DNA from 3 places in the Veillonella intestinalis genome. Region 3 is predicted to be linked to each of the others. Evidence: riboswitches for the same ligand, from Rfam matches in the RefSeq annotation. Region 3 holds a riboswitch; each other region holds the start of a gene.

Evidence for each region. Region 3 has a riboswitch for cobalamin ahead of NFR27_RS04270 (sirohydrochlorin cobaltochelatase). Riboswitches for the same ligand answer to the same signal wherever they lie in the genome.
Region 1: linked by a shared signal. The riboswitch ahead of nikB (nickel ABC transporter permease) and the one ahead of NFR27_RS04270 (sirohydrochlorin cobaltochelatase) in region 3 are both predicted to bind cobalamin.
Region 2: linked by a shared signal. The riboswitch ahead of NFR27_RS06270 (1-propanol dehydrogenase PduQ) and the one ahead of NFR27_RS04270 (sirohydrochlorin cobaltochelatase) in region 3 are both predicted to bind cobalamin.

The regions. Positions count from the first base shown of each region.
Region 1 is NZ_CALPCB010000005.1:171,597-174,882, reverse strand. It holds gene nikC (nickel transporter permease) at 1-380, opposite strand, end outside; gene nikB (nickel ABC transporter permease) at 380-1,318, opposite strand; cobalamin riboswitch at 1,433-1,620, opposite strand; gene NFR27_RS05550 (hypothetical protein) at 2,273-2,452, shown strand; gene rpsR (30S ribosomal protein S18) at 2,563-2,793, opposite strand; gene NFR27_RS05540 (single-stranded DNA-binding protein) at 2,833-3,234, opposite strand; gene rpsF (30S ribosomal protein S6) at 3,252-3,286, opposite strand, start outside.
Region 2 is NZ_CALPCB010000006.1:141,374-144,659, reverse strand. It holds gene NFR27_RS06275 (cob(I)yrinic acid a,c-diamide adenosyltransferase) at 114-683, shown strand; adenosylcobalamin (AdoCbl) riboswitch at 755-893, shown strand; gene NFR27_RS06270 (1-propanol dehydrogenase PduQ) at 1,377-2,492, shown strand; gene eutS (ethanolamine utilization microcompartment protein EutS) at 2,518-2,865, shown strand; gene NFR27_RS06260 (ANTAR domain-containing response regulator) at 2,882-3,286, shown strand, end outside.
Region 3 is NZ_CALPCB010000004.1:72,911-76,196, forward strand. It holds gene NFR27_RS04265 (ABC transporter substrate-binding protein) at 1-720, opposite strand, end outside; gene NFR27_RS04270 (sirohydrochlorin cobaltochelatase) at 733-1,755, opposite strand; cobalamin riboswitch at 1,990-2,159, opposite strand; gene NFR27_RS04275 (hypothetical protein) at 2,432-2,749, shown strand; gene NFR27_RS04280 (sirohydrochlorin cobaltochelatase) at 3,250-3,286, shown strand, end outside.

The DNA of each region.
Region 1 (3,286 bases), on a different contig from region 3:
GCAATCGCAATAGCCAATACAATACCAGGGAAGGAAATCATAATGTCACAAATGCGCATAAGCACCATCTCTACGACACCACCAAAATAGCCCGCCACAGAGCCTACAATAGTGCCAATAGAAGCAACTAAACACACAATAGTAAAGGCCATAAATAATGACAAACCTGTACCATAAATAATACGTGACAACACATCACGACCTAATTTATCAGTACCAAACCAATGCGTATCACTTGGTGCTTGTAAAGCATTACTCAAATCAGAAACAAACGCATCATGTGGTGTTAACCAAGGTGAAAAAACAGCCACTAAAATAACCAATATGACTAAAGAAGAATAAAAAGAAAAGGCCTTATTATTACTAATAAACGCTTTCACTATTTACACCCCCGTTTCAACCGTGGGTCCAATATAGTATAAGAATAATCAATAATCCCATTGATTAACATATAGGCTACCGATGCCCAAAGTACAAAACCTTCAATTAAAGGATAATCTCGAAAAGTAATAGCTTGTACCGCCATTTTGCCAAGTCCAGGCCAAGAAAATACCATTTCTACAACTGCTACACCGCCTAGCAGCCACCCCATAGACATACCAAAGATAGTCAAAAGCGGTAAAAAAGCATTCGGTAGAATATGACGAAACATAATTTCCATATGCCCCATGCCACGTGCGCGCGCCCCTACTACATAATCTTTATTAATTTCCTCTAAAATAACTAAACGCACTTGTCGCATAAATTTAGACATCAAGGCAAACGCCAAAGTAAAAGCAGGTAAAATTGCATTCTTTAAAGATACTGTTGCGGTTGCAATAGGAGCAATCCCTAATTTATAACCGAAAATATAAAGTAACATAAGGCCTAACCAAAAGGCAGGCAAAGATATACCAACAAAAGCAATCCCTCGGATTAAAAAGTCAGGCCATTTATTTTGGTTAATTGCTGCTATAATCCCTAAAGGCACTGCCATAATCAAAATCATAACAATGGTTACACTAGCTAACATAAGTGTGCCTGGCAAGGCTTCCAACATCTTATCTACAACTGGTTTTTTAGCCGAATAAGACATACCCAAATCACCTTGAACTGCATGCATTACCCAATTGCCATACTGCACGAGAAAAGGTTTATCTAATCCCAATTCTTGCCTAGTTTGATCGATTAACTCTTGTGAAACAATAGTATCTGCTGTTTCTAATAACATAAGTACTGGATCACCAGGTGCTAAAAAACTCAAACTAAATGTTAAAAAGGTAACCCCTATTAATGTAACTAACACTTGCCCCAAATGTTGCAGTGTCCTCTTTACCATACCTATTCCTCCCTACATATAGCTATTATTCTCCCAATAAAAAAACTCGCTCTTTGAAAGAGCGAGTATGAACTCAACAACAAATTAATCCTATAACACGATTCCAAGGGTGTAATAGCTAATTTGTTATAAGCAGGCTTTCTGGCTCATGACTCATTATCAATTTCTAGCCTTCCCAGTTTCCCAGTGACTCTTTAGCGAAATTGACTCCTCATTTACAGCTGTGTGGCAGCATAGGATTTACACCTATTTTCCTCTTATTATCGCTCGGCATACCCGACACTTACAACATGAATTTCATTATAGAATTGTAATAGTATATTATTTGAATATTATAAAATAAAACCTATATTGATATTATGGTATCTTATCTTTTTGTATTCTGTCAATTATTAGTCATGAATTATTGCTATTTTTTCTCAAAAAAGAACAAAATATTATTATTTGTTCATAAATACTGGAAATTCATCGAAATTCAACTATCTATTATACCTAGCAGGGTATAGTATTTATACTATTAGGGGTATATGTACCGAGAAAATGTATCAATACCAATATATAATTCACCTCATATATAACTTTTATATAAAACCTACTATTTATATATGTTTATTTTCGTTATATTTATTTTATTAAAGTATTAATCACCAACAACTTTGTCATATTTTATATTTACATTATTTATAAAAGGAGTATAATAAATGATAAACGAGCGTAAAATTTCATCATTCATTAATATAATAGTAAAAATCAATGTATTTAATTTTATAAGTAGATACTTAATAGGTAGATACTTAATAAACACACACTTAATAGACACATACTTAATAGGTACATACTTAATAAACCTATCCTTATAAAATTAATCATGTCCATATACTCTAACTATTTCCAATAATACATAAATTCATCTATGAAATAGTATATTTCCGAAGTTAAGGAGACGATAACCTCATGTATAACAAAGAAAAAGAAGGCATTCTATTACATTTAGGTAGCTATACAAAGCCTCTTCATGCTGATATAGTAGTACGCGAAGAAGACGATTTTATACTTTACGGCAATAAAACACCAGAACAAATTCGACGTGCCTACTTTATGTCAAAATCATATCGGAAAAAACATTATAGTTGATTAAATTTCTGATTAATTGGATAATGAAATAGGAAAGTATGTGGCAAAGATTGATAAAATAAAAGAACCCAGCAACCATCATGGTTACTGGGTTTTCATTTGTTATGCGATTATTCTGCAGTGAATGGCAACAATGCAATAGCGCGAGCGCGTTTAATTGCAAGAGTCAATTTGCGCTGATGTTTAGCGCAAGTGCCAGAAATACGACGAGGAAGAATTTTGCCGCGTTCAGTCGTAAAACGACGAAGTTTAGCAATATCTTTATAGTCGATTTGATCTACATGATCAACGCAGAAGTTACATACTTTTCTTCTTGGCTTTCTGCCTCTATCTCTTCTCATTGTGAATCCTCCTTTTCGAATTAGTAGGAGTCCTAAACACTAGAACGGAATGTTTTCTTCGTTACCGCCACCAAAGCTGTCGAAGTTAGATGAACCACCGCCAAAGCTATCAGCGTTTTGTGCATCTAAAGACTGGCCAACAAAGTTAGCCACTACTTCAGTAACATAGCGTTTTTGCCCATCCTGAGTTTCATAAGAACGGGTATTTAAACGACCTTCAACGAAACAACGGCTCCCTTTGCGAAGGTTACCAGCTGCTTCCCCTAATTTGCCCCATGCAACACAATTAATGAAGGCAGTTTGTTCCTTCTGTTCATTGGTTGTGGAATCAAAATATGTGTTTGTCGCAGCCACTGTAAATGTTGCTACGGCTCTACCTGTTTTAGTAAAGCGCACTTCAGGGTCACGAGCTAAATTACCTAAGATCTGTACTGAGTTCATAATAAACCTCCCAGAGCTTACTTGCCGTGTTTAACAATTAGGTGTTTAAGGA
Region 2 (3,286 bases), on a different contig from region 3:
AAGTAACACAATGGGGTGTAAGTAACAGCATTGAAGCTAATATATGATTAATTTATATTAGGGTATTTTGTTTATTAAATATACCTAGATGTATATAAAGAAAGGAGCTTTTTATGCGTATTTACACAAAAACTGGAGATAAAGGTATGACTCGCTTAGTGGGGGGCGTAGCTGTGGCAAAAGATTCAGATCGAGTTGAAAGTTATGGCACAATAGATGAATTAAATTCATGGGTAGGGTATGCAATCTCTCAATTTAGTGAAGACTTTGTTGCTGAAAGAAGCGAGTTGCAATATTTACAACACTTTTTGTTTGATGTAGGAACTGATTTAGCCACACCAGAATCTTTAGATCGTTCGCTTACATTACCAGATGGGGCAGTAAGTTGGCTAGAAGAACGGATTGATGTGTATACAGAAGCGGCTCCGGAAATCAATCGTTTTATATTGCCAGGAGGCACATCAGAAGCGAGTATGATGCATGTAGCTCGTACTATTGCTCGCCGTGCAGAGCGTAGGATAGTTCGTTTGCAAACTACCGCAAGAGTGTCGTCAGAGTTGGTAATGTTTGTTAATCGACTTTCTGACTATTTTTATGCATTGGCTCGTTATATCAATGCAAAACAAGGTCGTGAAGACATATATTATAGTCGTAGTGCTGAAGTATTTCATAATGGAAAGTAGAAATACATTAGCGGTGTTTAATGTGACAGGCGCTTGCCTTGGCAAATTATATGTGCTACTATTACTATAAGATTAATAGAGAAATGGAAATCATCGATGGAAGTTAGTGAAAATCTAACACGGTCCCGCCACTGTGAAGGCTTTGCCTAAGTCAGGTCTTTCGTGATTTTCATCGCACATGCTGTTTCGAGGTAAGACAGGATGTTGTTTTTGTGGCCTTAAGGGCTACTAATTCATTGTCTGATGCGAGGAACTGAATGGCAGTATTAGTCTAGTTTTGCACAAGGTAGTGCAATCAGTGAAGGATGATGCGAGGCTTTCAGTGGTGAAAACATTAGACACAATGGAGTGAGGTATTGTCCTTATTAAAATGAAGAGCATGATGTGATTCATGCTCTTTTGTTATATTATAAATAAAAGCCTTTATTTAATAGGGTTATAGTAGTTAAATGTTTTAGTAGTTTTATAAATCATCTGCATTATGCGTAAGAAATATGCGAAAAAAAGGATATGTATACGTATTAGGCATAAGTAAAAATGATGAAATTCATTGACTTTTTGTTTGGTAAAGTATAAATTATGGTTATAAGGTTATTCGTGTACAACGGCGTACATGGTTTGCAATGAAGCTTAAACGGAAGAGGTGTGTTCCGTGAAGGCTTCTTTTTTTGTTTGTTAAACAGGAGAACATGTATGCAGAAAATAAAATTTCCTACGACCTTATGGGTCGGGGCAGATGTGTTGCAAGGACTTCGTGATCTCCCCGTGAAAAAAAGTTTTGTTGTGACAGACCCTTTTATGGTTCAGTCAGGCATGATTAACCAAGTTATTGAAAACTTAAAACATACTGAAGTTACAATTTTTAGTGACATTGTACCAGATCCACCTACTGAAGTAGTAGCAGCTGGCGTGAATCGTGTTTTAGAGAGCAAACCAGATGTTATTATTGCTGTTGGCGGCGGTTCGGCTATAGACGCTGCAAAAGCTATGTTATACTTTAGTAAGCAAGTTGATAATACACGTAATATTGAGTTTGTAGCAGTACCTACAACAAGTGGAACTGGCTCAGAAGTTACTAATTTCTCAGTTATTACAGTAGCTGAATCTGGCATAAAACACCCTATAGTAACTGATGAAATTCAACCCAATATTGCAATTTTAGATACACGGTTAGTTTTGAGTGTACCTCCAGCTATCACGGCTGATACAGGTATGGATGTATTAGTTCATTTGATTGAGTCCTATGTATCTTCTAATGAAAATGTTATGGCTAAAGCTCTAGTAGAATATGCAGTTCAACTTGTTTTCAAATATTTGCCAGAAGCTTATACGCATGGAGATAATGTAGAGGCTAGAGAACAAATGCATGTAGCTTCTTGCATGGCTGGGATGGCATTTAATTTAACTAATTTAGGTTTGAATCATGGTATGGCTCATGCAATTGGTGGACGTTTTCATATTCCTCATGGCCGAATTAATGCGATTTTATTGCCTCATATTGTGGCTTTTAATGGCAGTCAAACAACGAGTGAAGCGGCTAAACGTTACACTCGATTGGCAAATATTATTGGAGCGACGTCTTCGGCTAATCCGCGAATGGGAGTTGCCGCACTAGTAAGAAAAATAAAGCAGTTACAGCAGACCGTAAAAGTACCTATTTCGTTGAGTGAATGTGGGTTTAAATCAAATGATGTATTAGCTGCTAGTGATGATATTGCTCAGGCTGCATTAGCTGATGCTTGTACGGCTGCTAACCCGAGAGTACCTACTTTAAGTGATATTAAAGCTTTACTAGAAGCAATCATATAACTAGTAGGTATGAAAAGGAGTGGCTATGGAAGAAAAACAGCGCATGATTCAGGAATATGTTCCTGGGAAACAGATAACGTTGGCGCATATTATTGCCAATCCAGCAAAAGAGATTTATAGTAAGCTAGGATTGCCAAGTGATGTGTATAATGCATTAGGAATTTTAACTATTACACCTGCTGAGGCAGCAATTATCGCTGTTGATATTGCTACAAAAAGTGGTGATGTTAAGATTGGTTTTGTAGATAGATTTTCTGGTTCAGTTGTTATTTATGGAGATGTAAGTTCAGTTGAAACTGCTTTGAGTGCAGTTGTTGATGGGTTACAAGGAATTTTAAAATTTGCACTAGGTTGTGAGATTACAAGAACTTAGTAAATAAAGGAGATATATGCGAGGAACTATAGTTATTGTCGATGATGAGCCAATAACTCGGTTAGATATTAAAGATATCTTGACGGAAGCGGGCTACGAAGTAAGTGGCGAAGCAGCCGATGGCTTTGAAGCGGTAGAAGTATGCCGAAAGGTACGACCAGATTTAGTATTAATGGATATTCAGATGCCTGTGTTGGATGGGTTAAAGGCAGCCAAAAAAATTGCTCAGGATAAATTGGCTAAAAGTATTGTATTTTTAACAGCTTATGGTGATTTTGAAAATACAGAGAAAGCTAAAAAAATTGGTGCTACAGGTTATTTAATTAAGCCAATTGATGAGAAATCCTTAATTCCAACAATTGAAATGGCCATTGCTAAAGGGCAACATACAGAAACTCTTGAGCAGGAGATCGAAGATCTT
Region 3 (3,286 bases):
AGCTGCTAAGGTTTCTAGTGAATAAGGAATGGTTTTAGCCGATTTGTCAAAATCACCATGTTGTAAGACTACATTAGTCATACCTAATTCCTTGACCATGGCAGCTGTTACAGCTAGTTCAGTTTCAGCCGTAACGGCTTTGCCCGTAGCTCGTAAAACAGCTACTCGTGCTGGCGTTAACGTTTTTACAGCACTCTTTACTTTTTCAATATTAGCATTGTATTGAGAAACTACCTCTTTAGCTTTGTCTTCATGATGAGTTAGTTCACCTAAGAAGAGGAGTAGCGGCACATTGTCTTTAATGCCATCATAGCTTACTAAGATGTGTGGTAGTTTATTACTTTGCAATTGACTTTCATATTTGCCATGCTGATTGCTAAGACCTATTACTAAGTCTGGTTTTAAACTTAGTAATTCCTCCATATTGATATTGGCTGTTTGCCCTAGTGAAGGGAGAGCTTTTAATTCATCGGAGAGGGCATCGCTTGAATCTACGCGACTAATGGATTTGCCATCAATGGCATCAAGAAAGTTAAGTAAAGAGTTGGCTAAGGTAGCAATCCGTTGTGGATTTGCTGGTACGGTATAACTTTGATCCTTATAAGTAATCGTACGGGTTTCGCCGCTCTTAGTAGAGTCTGTTTTACTACAGCCTACTAAGACTGTCATGGCTACAAGCAGTGATGTTAATATAAGGAAAATTCGAGTTACTGATTTCATAGAGTTTTTACCTTATTTGGCATCTTCTTTTTGTAGTGCTTCCCAAGCTTCTTGGGCATGCGCGGCAAAGAGATCACGGACTTTTTGGTTTTCACCAAGGCCATGAATGTAAGTATCTACTTTGAAACCATCAGCTTGGAGAATTGATTTATGGGAATCTGGTTCATCCCCAGCCATATCATTATTAGCATGATCGCCAGCTACCATCATAAATGGCATTAAGGTTACATGGTTAACACCTTTAGCTTTTAATTGAGGCACAATATCCTCAAGGCTTGGCCAACCTTCTACAGTATAAATGTAGGCATTTTTAAGGCCTGCTGAATCGAGGCGGTCTTGGATTACGGCATAGTAAGCATTGGATGGATCTGGCGTACCATGAGCCATAATCAATACGGCATCTTTATCACCTGTTTTAGGGAATTGAGTAGCTACCGCTTCCACTGTTTTAGCAATGTCATCGGTTTGACCTTCTTGGCCCATCCAGTACATGAGTGGAGTACCAAAGGTCATTTTTTTGAAATTATGTTTATATTGGTTGTAAACGCCTGTTTTATATTTATATTCAATGCCTGGGATTATATCTAAAGTAGTTAAAGCTACACGTGTATACCCCTCCGCTTTTAATTGATCTAATGCTTCTTCAGGAGTAGGGTAGGTAATGCCTTCATTTGCTTTGATGCGGTCGATAATAATATGAGAAGTGAAAGCAGTAACTACTTTTACACCAGGATGTTGAGCTTTGATTTCATTGATAGTAGCATCAATTGTTTTAGCTCGAGTATCTTTGAAAGTAGTACCAAAACTCATTACTACGATAGCATCTTTGTTAGGAGCTTTGGCAAGTTCTGCATTATCCGTATTATAAGTGCGAACACCGATTTCGGTAGCTTCTAATAGAGCTGGTGTGGCAGTTTTTACTTCATCGCTCAATTGGTACGCTGCTTCTGTTTGTGCACCAAGGAAGCCAAAGCCTGTTAAAGCGGCTACTGCTAGTGTGGTAGCTAATGTTTTTTTGAAAAATTGTTTGCTCATTTCATTCACTCCTCGTGATAAAAAATGGAAAATAAAATAAATAATAAATACAAAAATAACCTCCCCTTAGTAAGGGAGGTTGTAAGCAATACACTAGAATTGCTAGGCACATGACGGTTGACATATTCTACTAAGTAGCTAGCTTCTAGAAACTAACTATATGAATATGTGGTACTACTAGTCAGTGTATAGTACAGATAGTGACATCGATTAACCTCGCCATCGCTCGTGGGTTATAGGTTATCCAACAAGGCAGGTCTTCTGGCTCAAGTTCCTCGCAACAATCACCTTCCCAGAGTGTTTCCAGTGGCTTATCGATTCTGCTCCCTCTTACAGCGGCGGGACCGCGGCAGCTTTTACTGCTCTTTCCTATTAAGTCATTCACCTTGTAGGTCATATTCATTTTGTAATCATGATAGCAAAATAGATGTCCACTGTCAATGCAGTACTGGGTAGGGTATAAGGACTAGTAGTGACTTTGATATTTAGCCTGACGGTGATTGCAAGAGGCTTGGGAGCTCTTAGTAATCAAAGAGAACTATAGAAATTTGTGCATACAAGGTATGATAATTTGTTATTTGTGGCGGTTACTGTGCTTTTGCCATAGGCAAAGTAAGGAAAGTTTGGTACTATGGAGAAGTAGGTATTAATGTATATAAATAAAGGAGGTCCGACTATGGATCAATTTATGAATGGTGCAGGTCCTAATGAAGTATCTAAGTCTGTGTATGAAGTCACCTTTACACCCGTGTTAGAACGGCCTGAGTATCAAGGCGAACCAATTCATTCAAAACTGTTAGCTTTGCAAGAAGCTATGGGTGAAGAGGACTTTAATGAATATATTAATAGTTTATTGCGAATTACCTATAATGGTCGCCAGTTGTGGTTGATTACGAAAAGTGAACGGAAACGGACATTAATTGAAGGTAAATATTTGAAAACGATTGCTGAAATATTTGAAGTAGCAGCACCAAGAGTATTTTCGCAACCATAATGGTTATCAATTATATAAGAAGCAATATAGGCTTTTAGTACTAAATAATGTATAGTTACTATACATTATTGAATAAAAATTCTTAAAAATTAAATTGTCTATTTTTAATAGAATTTATTTGTTAGGACCGTAGCAAATAAGGTATCTATTAAATTGATTAATAAAATACCTGTTTTTGAGAGTGAAGCTTTGTTGGCTAAGAAGGCGATAAAACATCTTTATATCGATAAAAATAAAACTGGAACGACATAAATAGATATAGAAAGTGAAAATGAAATTAAATATTTAATTTCTCACTGATATTCATTGATAAATTATAAAATGAGAAAAATTCTCATTGACTAAAAACTAAATCTAACGTATCATTATACCAACAAATAAAGTGTGACATGTATTTTGAATATTTTCGATTATGTAAAATATGACAAATTTCAGTCTGATTTTAGAGTAGACATCATTACGATGGTGTGTAGGTATTCTTGATATCGGAGGATTTATAAATGAGTACAAAGGGTATTATTTTAGCCACATTTGGGT